DNA from 2 places in the Stenotrophomonas riyadhensis genome. Region 1 is predicted to be linked to the other one. Evidence: riboswitches for the same ligand, from Rfam matches in the RefSeq annotation. Region 1 holds a riboswitch; the other holds the start of a gene.
What was found. A riboswitch is a leader RNA that binds a small molecule or an ion and turns the genes downstream of it on or off. The one in region 1 is predicted to bind glycine.
Positions count from the first base shown of each region.

Region 2: linked by a shared signal. The riboswitch ahead of gcvP (aminomethyl-transferring glycine dehydrogenase) and the one ahead of SriyCCGPB3_RS19125 (trimeric intracellular cation channel family protein) in region 1 are both predicted to bind glycine.

Region 1 is NZ_CP155568.1:4,141,997-4,149,558, reverse strand. Features, by position in the region: gene SriyCCGPB3_RS19140 (efflux RND transporter permease subunit) at 1-853, opposite strand, end outside; gene SriyCCGPB3_RS19135 (multidrug efflux RND transporter permease subunit) at 850-3,927, opposite strand; gene SriyCCGPB3_RS19130 (MdtA/MuxA family multidrug efflux RND transporter periplasmic adaptor subunit) at 3,924-5,090, opposite strand; gene SriyCCGPB3_RS19125 (trimeric intracellular cation channel family protein) at 5,376-5,993, opposite strand; glycine riboswitch at 6,078-6,181, opposite strand; glycine riboswitch at 6,195-6,284, opposite strand; gene SriyCCGPB3_RS19120 (GIY-YIG nuclease family protein) at 6,325-6,591, shown strand; gene SriyCCGPB3_RS19115 (nuclear transport factor 2 family protein) at 6,663-7,094, shown strand; gene SriyCCGPB3_RS19110 (NAD(P)/FAD-dependent oxidoreductase) at 7,312-7,562, opposite strand, start outside.
Region 2 is NZ_CP155568.1:3,419,919-3,427,480, reverse strand. Features, by position in the region: partial or broken gene SriyCCGPB3_RS16000 (hypothetical protein) at 1-93, opposite strand, end outside; gene SriyCCGPB3_RS15995 (AraC family transcriptional regulator) at 201-923, shown strand; gene SriyCCGPB3_RS15990 (amino acid permease) at 1,006-2,373, shown strand; gene SriyCCGPB3_RS15985 (VOC family protein) at 2,477-2,887, shown strand; gene gcvP (aminomethyl-transferring glycine dehydrogenase) at 2,980-5,847, opposite strand; glycine riboswitch at 5,910-6,012, opposite strand; gene SriyCCGPB3_RS15975 (multidrug effflux MFS transporter) at 6,313-7,539, shown strand.

The sequences.
Region 1 (7,562 bases):
CGGCGGGGCGTTCGTTGTGGAAGCCGCTGGCGTAACGGTCTTCCACGCCATCGGCAACGGCGGCGACATCGCCCAGCCGCAGCGTGCGGTCGTCGCTGACCTTCAATGCCAGTTCGCGGTACTGCGCGGCCTGGCGCAGCTGCAGCGGCGCTTCCAGCTGCCACTGCTGGCGGTCATCGCCCACGGCACCCAGCGGGCGCATGGCGTTGGCGCGGCCGATGGCCTGGGCCACGTCCTCCAGCGCCAGGCCTGCATGGTTCAGTGCATTCGGGTCCAGCGATACACGCACGGCGGGCAAGGCGCTGCCGCCCACCTGCACTTCGCCCACGCCCGGTACCTGCGACAGCTTCTGCGCCAGCACGGTGGAGGCCAGATCATACAGCTGGCCTGGCGAACGCGTGTCCGAGGTCAGTGCCAGCGCCAGGATCGGTGCCTGTGAGGGATTGACCTTGCGGTACTGCGGCATGCCGGGCATGCCACTGGGCAACTGCCCGCGTGCAAGATTGATGGCGGCCTGCACTTCACGCGCTGCCTCATCGATGTCGCGGCCGAGTACGAACTTCAGTTCGATCTGGGTCTGGCCCTGGGTGCTGGCCGAGTCGATGCGTGAGATGCCGGGCAGGCTGCCCAGTGCGCGCTCCAGCGGCGTGGCGACGGTGGCTGCCATCGACTCGGGCGAGGCGCCGGGCAGGCTGGCACTGACTTCAATGGCCGGGTAATCGACCTGTGGCAGCGGCGCCACCGGCAACAGGCGCAATGCCAGCAGGCCGGCCAGCACCAGCGCCACCGCCAGCAGGATCGTCGCTACCGGGCGCTGCACGCAGGCCTGCGCCAGGCGCGCGCTGGGGGTCACGCGCGCGCCTCGTCAACGGCCACCGGGGACGTCGCACGGCCACGCTGCAGGCGATCAAAGGCCAGGTAGATCACCGGCGTGGTGAACAGGGTCAGTACCTGGCTGACCAGCAGCCCCCCCACCATCACCCAGCCGAGTGGCTGCCGCAGCTCTGCGCCGGAACCACTGGCCAGCATCAGCGGGATTGCGCCGAACAGCGCGGCCAGCGTGGTCATCAGGATCGGCCGGAAGCGCAGCAGCGCGGCCTGATGGATCGCCTCGCGCGGTGACATGCCGCGTGTGCGCTGCGCGTCCAGCGCGAAGTCGATCATCATGATCGCGTTCTTCTTCACCAGGCCGATCAGCAGCACGATGCCGATCACCGCGATCAGGTCCAGGCTGCGTCCGCTTACCCACAGTGCCGCCAACGCACCGACGGTGGCCGAGGGCAGGGTGGAGAGGATGGTGATGGGGTGGATGAAGCTCTCGTAGAGCACGCCCAGCACGATGTACATCACCACCACCGCGGCCAGGATCAGCCACAGTGTGGACGACAGCGAGCTGCTGAAGGCCGCTGCGGCACCCTGCAGGCGAAGTTCGATGCTCTGCGGCAGGTTCACCTGTGCGCGCGCGGCGTGCACAGCCTCCACCGCTTCGCCCAGTGATGCGCCCGGGGCAAGGTTGAACGACAGCGTGGCCGCCGGGAACTGGCCGACATGGTTGCGCAGCAGAGCGGTCGGGCCCAGATCCACGCGTGCCACCGCACCCAGCGGCACGGTCTGCCCACTGCTGCTGCGCACACGCAGGCCCGTGATCGCCTCCGGCCCGGGCTGTCGTGAAGGATCGGCCTCCAGCACCACCCGGTACTGGCTGGCCTGGGTGAAGATGGTCGAAATCTGGCGCTGCCCATAGGCGTCGTACAGCGCATCGGCTACTGCTTCCACGCTCACGCCCAGGCGCGCCGCCGCATCGCGGTCGATCGCCACGCGCGCCTGCCGGCCCTGCATCTGCAGATCGCTGGCGACATCGCGCAGTGCAGGTTGCTGGCGTAGCGCCTGCAGCAGCTTCGGGGTCCAGCGTTCCAGTGTTTCAAGATCCGGCGTGGTCAGGGTGAACTGGTACTGGGTGCGGCTGATGCGGTCTTCGATGCCCAGCTCCTGTACCGGCTGCAGGTACAGGGTGATGCCGGGGATCTTCGACACGCGCTGTTGCAGGCGCGCCATCACCACGGCGGCGCCATCGCGGTCGCCGTGCGGTTTCAGCTCGATCAGCAGGCGGCCGGTATTGAGCGTGGCATTGTTGCCGTCCACGCCGATGTAGGACGAGACGCTGGCCACCGCCTCGTCGGCTTCGATGGCCGCCGCCAGCGCCTGCTGGCGCTCGCGCATCGCCTGGAATGAGATCGCCTGCGGCGCTTCGCTGATGCCCTGCACCAGGCCGGCATCCTGCACCGGGAAGAAACCCTTGGGCACGGCGAAGTACAGCGCCACGGTCAGTGCGAGGGTGGCAACGGTGGCCAGCAGCATCAGCGGCTGGCGCTGCAGCACCCAGCGCAGCTGGCGGTCGTAGAGGCCGATGACGCGGTCGAAGACATCGGGCGCATGTGCAGTCTTCGCGTGCGGCTTCAGGAACCGCGCGCACAGCATCGGCGTCAGCGTCAGCGAGACCACCAGCGAAATGCCGATGGCTACAGCCAGTGTCACTGCGAACTCATGGAACAGTGCACCCACCAGGTCGGCCATGAACAGCAGCGGGATCAGCACCGCGATCAGCGAAACAGTCAGCGACACCAGGGTGAAGCCGATCTCGGCTGCGCCTTTCAGCGCTGCATCGCGGGGGCTTTCGCCTTCCTCCAGATGGCGGGCGATGTTCTCCAGCATCACGATGGCATCGTCCACCACGAAGCCGGTGGCGATGGTCAGCGCCATCAGCGTGAGGTTGTTGAGCGAATAGCCGGCCAGCAGCATCACCGCGAAGGTGCCGATGAGCGACAGCGGCACCGCGACGCTGGGAATGAGCGTGGCCGGCAGATTGCGCAGGAACACCCAGGTGACCAGCACCACCAGGCCGATGGCCAGTACCAGTTCTTTCTGCACGCCGCGCACCGACGCGCGGATCGATTCGGTGCGGTCGCTCAGTACATTCATCTGCACGCCGGCGGGCAGCGTGGCCTGCAGCTGCGGCAGCAGCGTACGCACCTGCTCGACCACGGCGATCACGTTGGCGCCGGGCTGGCGCTGGATGTTCACCAGCACTGCCGGCGTGGTACCGCTCCACGCAGCCAACTGGCGGTTCTCGGCGCCATCGGCAATGGTGGCTACATCGCCCAGCCGCAGCGGCGCGCCGTCGCGCCAGGCCAGTACCAGGGCACGGTACTCATCCACGCTGCGCATCTGATCGTTGGCATCGAGCATCACCGCGCGGATCGGGCCATCGAAACTGCCCTTGGGCAGGTTGACGTTGGCGGCGGCGATGGCGGTGCGGATGTGGTCCATGCCCAGGTTGTTGGCGGCCAGCGCCGCTGGATTGACCTGGATGCGCACCGCCGGGCGCTGGCCCCCGGCCAGGCTGACCAGGCCGACGCCGGGCAACTGCGCCAGGCGCTGGGCGATGCGCGTATCCACCAGATCGTGCACCTGCGGCAGCGACAGGCCTTGCGAGGTCACCGCCAAGGTCAGGATGGGGGTGTCGGCCGGGTTGACCTTGCGGTACACCGGCGGCACCGGCAGGTCCCCGGGCAAGAAGCTGCCCGCCGCGTTGATGGCGGCCTGCACGTCCTGCTCGGCCACACCCAGCGACACCTCCAGCCCGAACTGCAGGGTAATGACCGAGGCGCCACCGGAACTGGTCGACGACAGTTGTTTCAGGCCGGGAATCTGGCCGAGCTGGCGCTCCAGCGGTGCGGTGATGGTGCGTGTGGTCAGTTCGGGGCTGGCCCCCGGATACAGCGTGGTGATCTGGATGATCGGGTAATCGACCTGCGGCAGCGCCGCCACCGGCAGCAGGCGATAGGCCAGCACGCCGGACAGCAGCAGCGCCACCATCAGGAGAGTCGTTGCGACCGGGCGCAGGATGAACGGGCGCGAGAGGTTCATGCGCCGGCCTTGGTCGCGGCCTCCTCGGTGATGATCTCCACCGCCGTGCCGTCTTCCAGCCCGTCGATGCCTTCGATCACCACCTTGTCCCCTGCGGCCAGCCCGGAGCGCACGGCCACGCGTCCATCATCGGCTGGACCGAGCACCACGGTGCGGCGCTGTGCCTTGCTGTCCTTGTCGACGATATGCACGTAGTTGCCCTGGCTGCCGAACTGCACGGCGGCATCGGGAATCAGCAGCGCGGGCTGCTCGCCCAGCTGCAGGCGGACGTTGACGAACTGGTTGGGGAACAGCGCCAGATCGTGGTTGTCGAAGTGCGCACGCAGTTTCAACGTGCCGGTGGTGGTATCGATGCGGTTGTCGACGCTGGACAGCGAGCCGCGGGCCAGCTGCCGGCGTTCTTCGCGGTCCCAGGTTTCCACCGCCAGTGCCGGTTGCGCCTGCACGGCATCGAGCAGCGCAGGCAGCTCGGGTTCGGGCACCGTGAACAGCACGCTGATCGGCGCGGTCTGCGCCAGCGTCACCAGGCCTTCGGCATCGCTGGCGCGCACCAGGTTGCCCACGTCCAAACGGCGCAGCCCGACGCGGCCACTGACCGGCGCGGTGATGCGGGTGTACTGCAGCTGCAGGCGCGCTTCATCAACAGACGCCTGATCGCTGAGGCGGCGGCCCTGCAGCTGGCGCACCTTGCTCTGCTGGTCGCTCAGTTCCTGCCCGGACACGTAGTTCTGCTTCTGCAGTTCGCGGTAGCGCTGCAGCTGGCGCTCGGCGTTTTCCAGCTCGGCCAGATTCTGCTGCTGGGTACCCTGCGCCTGTGCCAGCTTCACCTCATACGGGCGCGGGTCGATCTGCGCCAGCAGATCGCCGGCCTTCACCTGCTGGCCTTCCTGGAAATGCAGCCGCAGCAGTTCGCCATCCACGCGGCTGCGTACCACCACGCTGTGCAGCGGGGTGACCGTACCGACCGCCTTCAGGCGCAGCACCAGCGGCTCGGCGCTGGCGCGTGCCACGCGTACCGGCACCGTCTTGCCCGGCGCATCGTCGCTGCTGCCGGCACCATTCCGGGGCCACAGCCACCACGCCAGAACGGCGACGAGGGCGATGGCCAGCACCGCCCATAACAGGCGGGCACGACGGAAGCGGGAATTTTCGGCGACAGACATGGGGCATCCTGCGCCCTGCGCGCGCAGGGACATGCGGGCCCGTCGGCGCGTTCACGGCACCACGGGCAGCGGGGAGGGAGTTGTCTGGCGGGGCCGCGGGCGCGGCGTGGCTGGATGCCGTCGCGGCAGCGACGGGGTGACAATGGTAGCCAATCACCCCGGCCAATGCCGCATGACCATGGTCATGCAACGCATTCGGTAGTGCCGGCCGCTGGCCGGCAACCTGCCGGAATCTGCGGGCGTGTGCCGTGTTGCCGGCCAGCGGCCGGCACTACCGTCAAACAATCAATGCACTTCGTCGTGATAGACGAACTTCGGCATTTCCCAGCGGTAGTGGATCGCCAGCAGGCGCAGCGCGAAGCCGCCGCCGAGGCAGCACAGGATCGCGGTGGCGTCGGCCACGCCCCAGTGCAGCAGCAACAGGTAGGCCGCGCCGGTCAGCAGCGCGATGATCGCGTACAGCTCCTTCTGGAAGATCAGCGGCACCTCGTTGCAGAGAATGTCGCGCAGCACGCCGCCGAAGGCGCCGGTCAGCATGCCGGCGATCAGCACGATCGGCATGGCATGGCCGGCCTCGCGCGCGATCGAGCAGCCGATCAGGGTGAAGGCGATCAGGCCCAGGCCATCGAGCACCAGGAAGGTGCGGCGGAAGTGGTGCATCCAGCGCGCCACCCAGGTGGCGATCAGCGCCGCGCACACGGTGAAGCCCAGGTACTCGGGATGCTTCACCCAGCCCAGCGGGTAGTGGCCGAGCAGGATGTCGCGCAGCGAACCGCCCCCGAGGGCGGTGACGCAGGCGATCATGACCACGCCGAACAGGTCCATGCGGCGACGGCCGGCGGACAGCGCGCCGGTCATGGCTTCGGCGGAAATGGCGATCAGGTAGATGATGGACAGCAGCATGGGACAGGCTCCGGGCGCGGTGGGGCCGGCCATGCGCGACTACCGCCACTGCCTGCGCAATGACGGGATGACGATGACCGGTGCCGCTCCCGCTGTCCTTTTGCCTGAGAGTTCAGCGGCGTTGGCCGCGTGCCCCTTCGGCGGATCGTCCCGGGCGTGCCCGGTGACCTCTCTCCAGCTCGGCGAGTCGAATGCATGGTTGGTGGGATTCCAGCCCACCGGCCTGAGCGATCATGGGAGCCTGCGCCTTCGGCGGGCGCCAGCGCGGCGCCTCTCTCCTGCATTCGGGCGCCAGTATATCCGCTGCAGTGCAGCACGGCATAATCCGGGCATGGCCCCGTCCCTCCGCCCGTGGTTCCTGTACCTGCTCGAATGCCGCGATGGCAGCTACTACGCCGGCATCAGCACCGATGTGGAGGCGCGTTTCGCCGCCCACCAGGCCGGCAAGGGCGCGCGCTACACCCGGGCACGGCCGCCACTGCGCGTGCTGGCCGTGCGCGAGTACCCGGACCGGGCCGCCGCCTCGCGGGCCGAGTGGCAGCTCAAGCAGCAGCCGCGCGAACGCAAGCTGGCCTGGTTGCAGGCGCCGGTCCTGTAGATCCACGCCATGCGTGGATGGGCCACTTGGCCCATGCCATGATCGCCCCGCGCCCAGAGCTGGAGACCCGGATGTCCACGATTGCCCTGCTGTTCGCTCTCTCCGCAGCAACGAGCCCCGCTGCCGACCCGGCCACGATCGCGGCCATCGAAGCCACCTGCCACGATTACGTCGACGGCCAGCTGGCGGCCGACCCGCAGCGCGTCGCCCGCTCCCTGCACCCGGACCTGGCCAAGCGCGCGGTCCTCGGCGATACACCCGACGAACGCTTGGGCCTGCGACGTATGTCGAAGGAAGAGCTGGTCTCGTTGACGAAGCAGGGCGCGCTGAAGACCCCGAAGGATCAATGGGACCGCCGCTGCACGGTGCTGGACGTGACCGGCAACGCGGCCTCGGTACGGCTGGAAACGCCGTGGTTCGTCGACTACTTCCACATGGGGCGCTTCGACCAGCGCTGGGTCATCGTCAACGCGCTGTGGTACCCGAAACCAAAGGCGCAGTGAGCGATGGGCGCCGCAGGTAGAGCTTGGCTTTCAATTGCCGGTACTGCGAGAAAGGAAGACCTCTGCCGGGTTTGGTCGAAACGGCGAGTGCCCGGCGGCCTGATGAGGCAGTAGAGCCACGCCATGCGTGGCTGAGCTCCATGCGGCCTGCACAGACATTCATCCACGCATGGCGTGGATCTACTCCCAGGCAGAGAACCCGTGTCCGTCTTCGGCCCTAGCGCCTCGGTCGCCGGTCTTCCTGGTCATCACCGAAGATGATGCGCGCGCTGCGCTGATAGCTCCAGTACGCCACCGCCCAGTTCAGCAGCACCACGACGCGGTTGCGGAAACCGATCAGGAAGAACACGTGTGCGGCCAGCCAGAACCACCAGGCGAGGACGCCCGAGAGTTGCAGCCTGCCCAGGTGCACGATCGCGGCCATGCGGCCGATGGTGGCCAGGTTGCCGAAGTCGGCGTACTTGAAGG
Region 2 (7,562 bases), 720 kb from region 1:
TTCGCTGGCACCGCGCTCGCGCTCGCTCTCTTCGATGTGCTCGGCCTGGCGCTTCTGCTTTTCGGTATAGGCGGACTTGTCACCGCGGGGCATGGCCGGTTCTCCGGTGGGGGCTGGCCCCCACGGTGGGCCTGGCGGCGTTAAGCGCAAGTCCCGCAAGGGTGATCGCACCGGCAAGGGGCCTCGGCTATGCTTGTGGCATGCGAGTCGAGCCCGCCGACATCGAAGCCCTGTTCGACGCCATCCCGGATGTGCTGTTCTTCATCAAGGACCTTCAGGGGCGTTACACCCACGTCAACCAGACCATGCTGCGGCGGCTGGGCCTGCGCGCGCGCAAGGACGTCATCGGGCGTACCGCGGCTGAAATCTACCCGACCGGCCTCAGTGCGGACTACGTCGACCAGGACGCCCGCGTGCTGTCCGGTGAGGTGATCGAGAACCTGATGGAGCTGCACCTGTTCGCCAACCGCGAACCGGGCTGGTGCCTGACCTGCAAGCGCCCGCTGGTGGTCGATGGGACCATCGAGGGCCTGATCGGCATTTCCCGCGACCTTGGCCAGAAGGACAGCCTGGGCACCCAGTACGAGCAGCTGCGGCTGGCCCTGGCCCACCTCAATGCGCACTACGCCGAGAACGTGCGCATGCAGACCCTGCTCGACATCACCGGCTTCTCGCTGTCGAAGCTGGAACGCAGTTTCCGCAAGGTGTTCCAGATGACCCCGCAGCAGGTGCTGACCCGGCTGCGGATCCAGATGGCCATGCACCTGCTGCACGGTGACGACAGCATCGCCTGCATCGGCCAGGCCTGCGGTTTCAGCGACCAGAGCGCCTTTACCCGCAAGTTCAAGGCTGAAACCGGTTTCTCGCCGCGCGCCTACCGCGCCCGTATCGGTGGGAACGTCGGCGAGCCGGCGCTGGCCTGAGTCGCCTGCTGCGCTGTGCCTATCCCCGTGGGCATGGGACAGGGTAAGGTGTCGCCCCTGTAGCCCGCAGCCAGCCCCGCCGATGCCCAACTCGATTCCGACCGCTTCGCCGTCCCGCCTCGGACATTCGCTCAAGCCCCGCCAGCTGATCATGATGGGTCTGGGCAGCGCCATCGGCGCCGGCCTGTTCCTCGGCTCGGGCGTGGGTGTGCAGGCGGCCGGTCCGGCGGTTCTGGTGTCGTATCTGGTCGCTGGTGCGCTGGTGATCATCGTGATGAACGCGCTGGGTGAGATGGCGGCGGCCAAGCCCACCAGCGGCGCGTTCTCGGTGTATGCAGCCGACGCCATGGGTGCTACCGCCGGTGCCACCGTGGGCTGGCTGTGGTGGGTGCAGCTGGTGATCGTGATCGCCGCCGAAGCAGTGGGGGCTGCCGGGCTGCTGGCCACGGTCTGGCCGGCAATACCGGTACCAATGGCGGCGTTGGCCTTCATGCTGTTCTTCACCGCGATCAACCTGCTGGGGGTGAAGAACTTCGGCGAGTTCGAATTCTGGTTCGCCATCCTCAAGGTGGCGGCGATCCTGGCCTTCATCGCCATCGGTGTGGCGCTGCTGATGGGCTGGCTGCCGCAGGTGACCTCGCCGGGCCTGAGCAACTTCACCGAGCATGGCGGCTTCGCGCCGAAGGGGCTGGCCGGGATCGGTGCGGCGCTGCTGGTTGTCGTTTTTGCCTTCGGTGGCACCGAGATCGTGGCCGTGGCGGCGGCCGAAACCGAAGATCCCGAGCGCAGCATTGCCCGTGCCATCCGCACCGTGGCCTGGCGCATCCTGGTGTTCTACATCGGCTCGCTGAGCGTGATCATCGCCGTGGTGCCATGGACCAGCGAGGCACTGAAGTCGCCGTTCGCCGCCGTGCTGGACATCGCTCGCATCCCGGGCGCCGGTACCGCCATCACCCTGATTGCCGTGATCGCGCTGCTGTCGGCGCTCAATGCCAACCTCTACGGTGCCTCGCGCATGATGTATTCGCTGGCGCAGCGTCGTGAGGCGCCGGCCGTGTTGGGCTGGACCGATCCGCGCCAGGTGCCGGTGATCGCTGTGCTGGCCAGCGTGCTGTTCGGTTTCGCCGCCACGGTGATGGAGCTGCTGTTCCCGGACCGGGTGCTGCCGGTGCTGCTGAACATCGTCGGTTCCACCTGCCTGCTGGTGTGGACGCTGTCGCTGGTGTCGCAGCTGGTACTGCGTCGTCGCGCGGATCGCCTGGGTACCCGGCTGCCGTTCCGCATGGCCGGCTTCCCGTGGCTGACCTGCTGCGCGCTGGCGATTCTGGCACTGATCTTCGGCCTGCTGTTGAGTGAGTCGCATACCCGCCTGCAGTTCCTGTCGATGGTGGCGTTGACCGCCACGATTGCCGCCAGCAGCGCCATCGCACGGCGCATGCGCGAGGCGTGACTGAAGCTGCCGGCCAGCGGCCGGCACTACCACGGGGGCTGCACATCTGCCGTGCCATCCTGATCGTGTGGGCCGTCAGCGGCCCGTCGACCAGGAGTACCGCATGCTGCGCAGCCGCCCCTTCCTGATGTTCACCGGCCAGGCCGAGGCCGCCTTGGCCCTGTACGCCGAAGCCTTTGCCGATTTCCGCCTGCTGGCCCTGCAACGCCATCCCGAGGGGGCCGGCGCCGGCGTGCCGGGGCAGGTCCGCCAGGCGATCTTCCTGCTCGGTGGCACCCACTACCTGTGCTTCGACAGCCTGGACGTGCACGATTTCACCTTCACCCCGTCGATCTCGTTGTTCGTCGAGTGTTCCGGTGCCGAGCAGTTCGAACGTGCCGCACGCGTGCTGGGTGAGGGCGGCCATTGGTTGATGCCGGTGGGCGACTATGACTTCAGCAACCGCTACGGCTGGGTGCAGGACCGCTTCGGCGTGTCGTGGCAGTTGAGCTTGGGGCAGATGCCGGACCCGTGATCAGATGTTTGTGGGTGTGGGCCCTGGTCCATACGCCCTTATGAAAACGGCCCGCTTGCGCGGGCCGTTTTCTTTACCGATGCAGCGAGGAATCACGCTTCGACTTCATCATCCTTGTAGGCATCGACCGGGATGCAGGCGCACATCACGTTCTTGTCGCCGTACACGTTGTCGACACGGGCCACCGGCGGCCAGTACTTGCTCTGCTTCAGGCTGGCCAGCGGGAAGGCGGCAAGTTCGCGCGGGTAGGCGTGGGTCCACTCGCTCGCGGTCACTGCGGTGGCAGTGTGCGGTGCGTTCTTCAGCGGGTTGTCCTCGCGGTCCAGGCGGCCGTCTTCGATCGCGGTGATTTCCTCGCGGATCTGGATCATCGCGTTGATGAAGCGATCCAGCTCGTGCAGCGACTCGCTCTCGGTCGGTTCGACCATCAGCGTGCCGGCCACCGGGAAGCTCAGGGTCGGGGCGTGGAAGCCGAAGTCGATCAGGCGCTTGGCCACGTCCTCGGCACCGATGCCGCTGGTCTTCTCCAGCGGGCGCACGTCCAGGATGCACTCATGCGCCACCAGGCCGTTGCGGCCGGTGTACAGGGTCTTGAAGTGCGGGGCCAGGCGCTTGGCGATGTAGTTGGCATTGAGCTGCGCGACCTGGGTGGCCTTGCGCAGGCCTTCGGTGCCCATCATCGCGATGTACATCCAGCTGATCGGCAGGATCGAGGCGCTGCCGAAGCTGGCTGCGCTGACCATGCCGACCGGGCCGTGGTCACCCAGCTTGCCCGGCAGGAACGGCGCCAGGTGCTCCTTGACCGCGCACGGGCCGACGCCCGGGCCGCCACCGCCGTGGGGGATGCAGAAGGTCTTGTGCAGGTTCAGGTGCGAAACGTCCGAACCCCACTTGCCCGGCTTGGCCACGCCGACCAGGGCGTTCATGTTGGCACCGTCGGTGTACACCTGGCCGCCGTGCTTGTGGATGATCTCGCAGATCTCCACCACCTCTTCCTCGAACACGCCGTGCGTGGACGGGTAGGTCATCATGATCGCGGCCAGGCGGTCGCTGTACTTTTCGGCATTGAGGCGGATGTCCTCGACATCGACGTTGCCGTTGGCATCGGTCTTGGTGACCACCACCTTCATGCCGCACATCTGTGCCGAGGCCGGGTTGGTGCCGTGCGCCGAGTCCGGAATCAGGCAGATGTCGCGATGTTCCTCACCGCGCGAGCGGTGGAAGGCGCGGATCGCCAGCAGGCCGGCGTACTCGCCCTGCGCGCCGGAGTTCGGCTGCAGGCTGACCGCATCGTAGCCGGTGCACTCGACCAGCATCGCTTCCAGCGTATCGATCAGTTCCTTGTAGCCCAGCGCCTGGTCGGCCGGCACCAGCGGGTGGATCTGCGAGAACTCCGGCCAGGTCACCGGGATCATCTCGGCGGTGGCGTTGAGCTTCATGGTGCACGAGCCCAGCGGGATCATCGTGCGGTCCATCGCCAGGTCCTTGTCGGCCAGCGAACGCAGGTAGCGCAGCAGTTCGTGCTCGCTGTGGTGGGTGTTGAACACCGGGTGGGTCAGGAATGCGGACTGGCGCAGCAGGCCGGCCGGCAGGGCATCGGCGGTGCTGGCATCCAGCGCGTCGACATCCAGTGCGGCACCGAATACGGCAGCCACGGCAACGATGTCGGCGCGGGTGGTGGTCTCGTCCAGGCTGATGCCGACCGAGTCGCTGTCGATCGCGCGCAGGTTGTAGCCGGCGGCGCGGGCCTTGGCGTGGATCTCATCGGCGTGCACGCCAGTGACATGCAGGGTGTCGAAGAAGTCGCCACCAACCTGCACGCCGGCCTTGCGCAGCGCCGCAGCCAGGATCGAGGCCAGGCGATGGGTGCGGCGGGCGATGCGGGTCAGGCCTTCCGGGCCGTGGTAGACGGCATACATCGACGCCATCACTGCCAGCAGCACCTGCGCGGTACAGATGTTGGAGGTGGCCTTCTCGCGGCGGATGTGCTGCTCGCGGGTCTGCAGGGTCAGGCGGTAGGCCGGGTTGCCCTGGGCATCGACCGAGACGCCGATCAGGCGGCCCGGCATCGAGCGCTTGTAGGCGTCGCGGCAGGCCATGAAGGCCGCGTGCGGGCCACCGAAGCCGAACGGCACGCCGAAACGCTGGCTGTTGCCGACCACGATGTCCGCACCCCATTCGCCCGGGGCGGCCAGCAGGGTCAGCGCCAGCAGGTCGGTGGCCACGGCCACCAGGCCACCGCGTGCGTGCACGGCATCGACCAGCGCCTTGTAGTCGCCGACCTGGCCGAAGGTGTCCGGGTACTGCAGCAGCAGGCCGAAGGCTTCCGCTTCCAGCGCTTCGGCCGGAGTGCCGACGCGCAGCACGATGCCCATGGGCTCGGCGCGGGTGCGCAGCAGCTCCAGGGTCTGCGGGTGCACGGCGTCGTGCACGAAGAAGGTGTCCGACTTCGACTTGGCCGAACGCTTGGCCAGGGTCATCGCTTCAGCGGCGGCGGTGGCTTCGTCCAGCAGCGAGGCGTTGGCGATTTCCATGCCGGTGAGGTCGGCGCACAGGGTCTGGAAGTTGATCAGCGCTTCCATGCGGCCCTGCGAGATTTCCGCCTGGTACGGGGTGTAGGCGGTGTACCAGGCCGGATTTTCCAGGATGTTGCGCAGGATCACGTTCGGCGTGTGGGTACCGTAGTAGCCTTGGCCGATGAAGCTGCGCAGCACGGTGTTCTTGTCGGCGATCGCACGGATCTTCGCCAGTGCCTGCACTTCGGTCATCGACTCCGGCAGCGCCAGCGGCGCCGGCGACTTGATCTTGGCCGGCACGATGGCATCGGTCATCGCATCCAGCGACGCGTGGCCGACGACGTCGAGCATCTGCGCGATCTCGGCATCGTTGGGACCGATGTGGCGCTCGACGAACGCGGAATGATGCTCGAGCTCACGCAGGGAAGGGGTGTTCTGGGACATGGCGAAGGATCCGTCAGGAAAGGGCACACGCACGGGCACAAGCCGCCGGTTGGCGGTCTGCGGGGCGCCCCTCTGTCCTTTTGCCTGAGAGTTTGGAAGCGCGGCGAACCGCAGCTTCGTGCCCCTTCGGCGCCGGATCGAACCGGTCTCTCCAGAGTTGTGTTACGGGTGGTATCGGGCCTGAGCGATTACGGGCGTTGCGCCTTCGGCAGCGGTGTTCCGCTTCTCCCACCGTGTTGCCCGCCGATTATAGCCCGTTGCGGGCGCGCCGGCCGCCTTCGGACCTGGCCGCCGCGCCTGAATGGCCGATGGCCCGTCCGTGCGTTTTGTGCACTGCTGCATGGCATCAGGTGCAATCCCCACCTATGATGGGCGGATACCCGAATTCATCTGGCGCCGTCCCTGCTGCAGGGGGACCGGCGCCCGCCGTGCGTGCCGCGCATGGCCCTGCCGGACGCCTTCTCCATGACCGCCGCTGTTGCTCCTTCCACCCGCCGCATGGCCCTGCTGCTCGCCGGCCTGGCCATGTTCGGTCCGTTCTCGATCGACACCATCTTCCCGGCGTTCCCGCAGCTGGCCCAGCGCCTGGCGGTGGACGAGGTGGCAGTGCAGCAGACCATCAGCGTATACCTGCTGTTCTACGGCCTGATGAGCCTGGCGCACGGCCCGCTGTCCGATGCCTGGGGCCGCAAGCGGGTGATCCTTGGCGGCCTGGTGGTGTTCGTCGGCGCTTCGGTTGGCTGCGCGCTGTCCACCGACCTGACCACGCTGCTGGCGTTCCGCGCGCTGCAGGGACTGTCCGCGGGCGTCGGCATGATCGTCGGCCGCGCGGTGATCCGCGACCTGTACCACGGCCACGACGCGCAGCGACTGATGAGCCAGGTGTCGATGCTGTTCGGCATCGCACCGGCGATCGCACCGATCATCGGTGGCTGGATCCTGCTCAGCGGCGCCGGCTGGCCACTGATCTTCTGGTTCCTGGTGGTGTTCGCACTGGTCCTGCTGGCGGCGACCGCACGCTACCTGCCGGAAACCCATCCGGTGGAGGCACGGGTGCCGTTGTCGCCGCGCGTGCTGATGCGCGATTACGTGCGCATTGGTTTCAACCCGCGGTTCCTGCGCCTGGCGCTGGCCGGCAGCATCGGTTTCGGCGGCATCTTCCTGTACATCTCCTCGGCGCCGGTGTTCGTGATGCAGCACCTGCATCTGGGCGAGGGTGGTTTTGCCTGGCTGTTCATCCCCACCATCGGCGGCATGACCACCGGCTCGTTTCTGTCGGGGCGCATGGCCGGGCACACCACGCCCACCCGCCAGGTCGCCATCGGTTTCGTCCTGTGCGCGCTGTCGGTGCTGCTGAACGTCGGCTACGTGGCGCTGGCCCCGCAGTTCGTGCTGCCGTGGGCGGTGCTGCCGATCTTCCTGGGCGGCATGGGCATGGCGCTGATTTTCCCGATCCTGGCGCTGGCGGTGCTGGACATGTACCCGCACCAGCGCGGCCTGGCCTCGTCGCTGCAGGCCTTCGTGCAGCTGATGATCAGCACCGTGGTGGCCGGCGTGGTGTCGCCGCTGCTGAGCGCCAGCCCGCTGCGCCTGGCGTTGGGCCAGGCCGCCTTCTTCGGTGCTGGTTTCGTGTTCTGGTACTGGGAACACCAACGTGAACGCGCGGCGCAGGCAGTCTGCACGGGTCACTGAGCAGCGTGCAGGGGTAGGGCAGG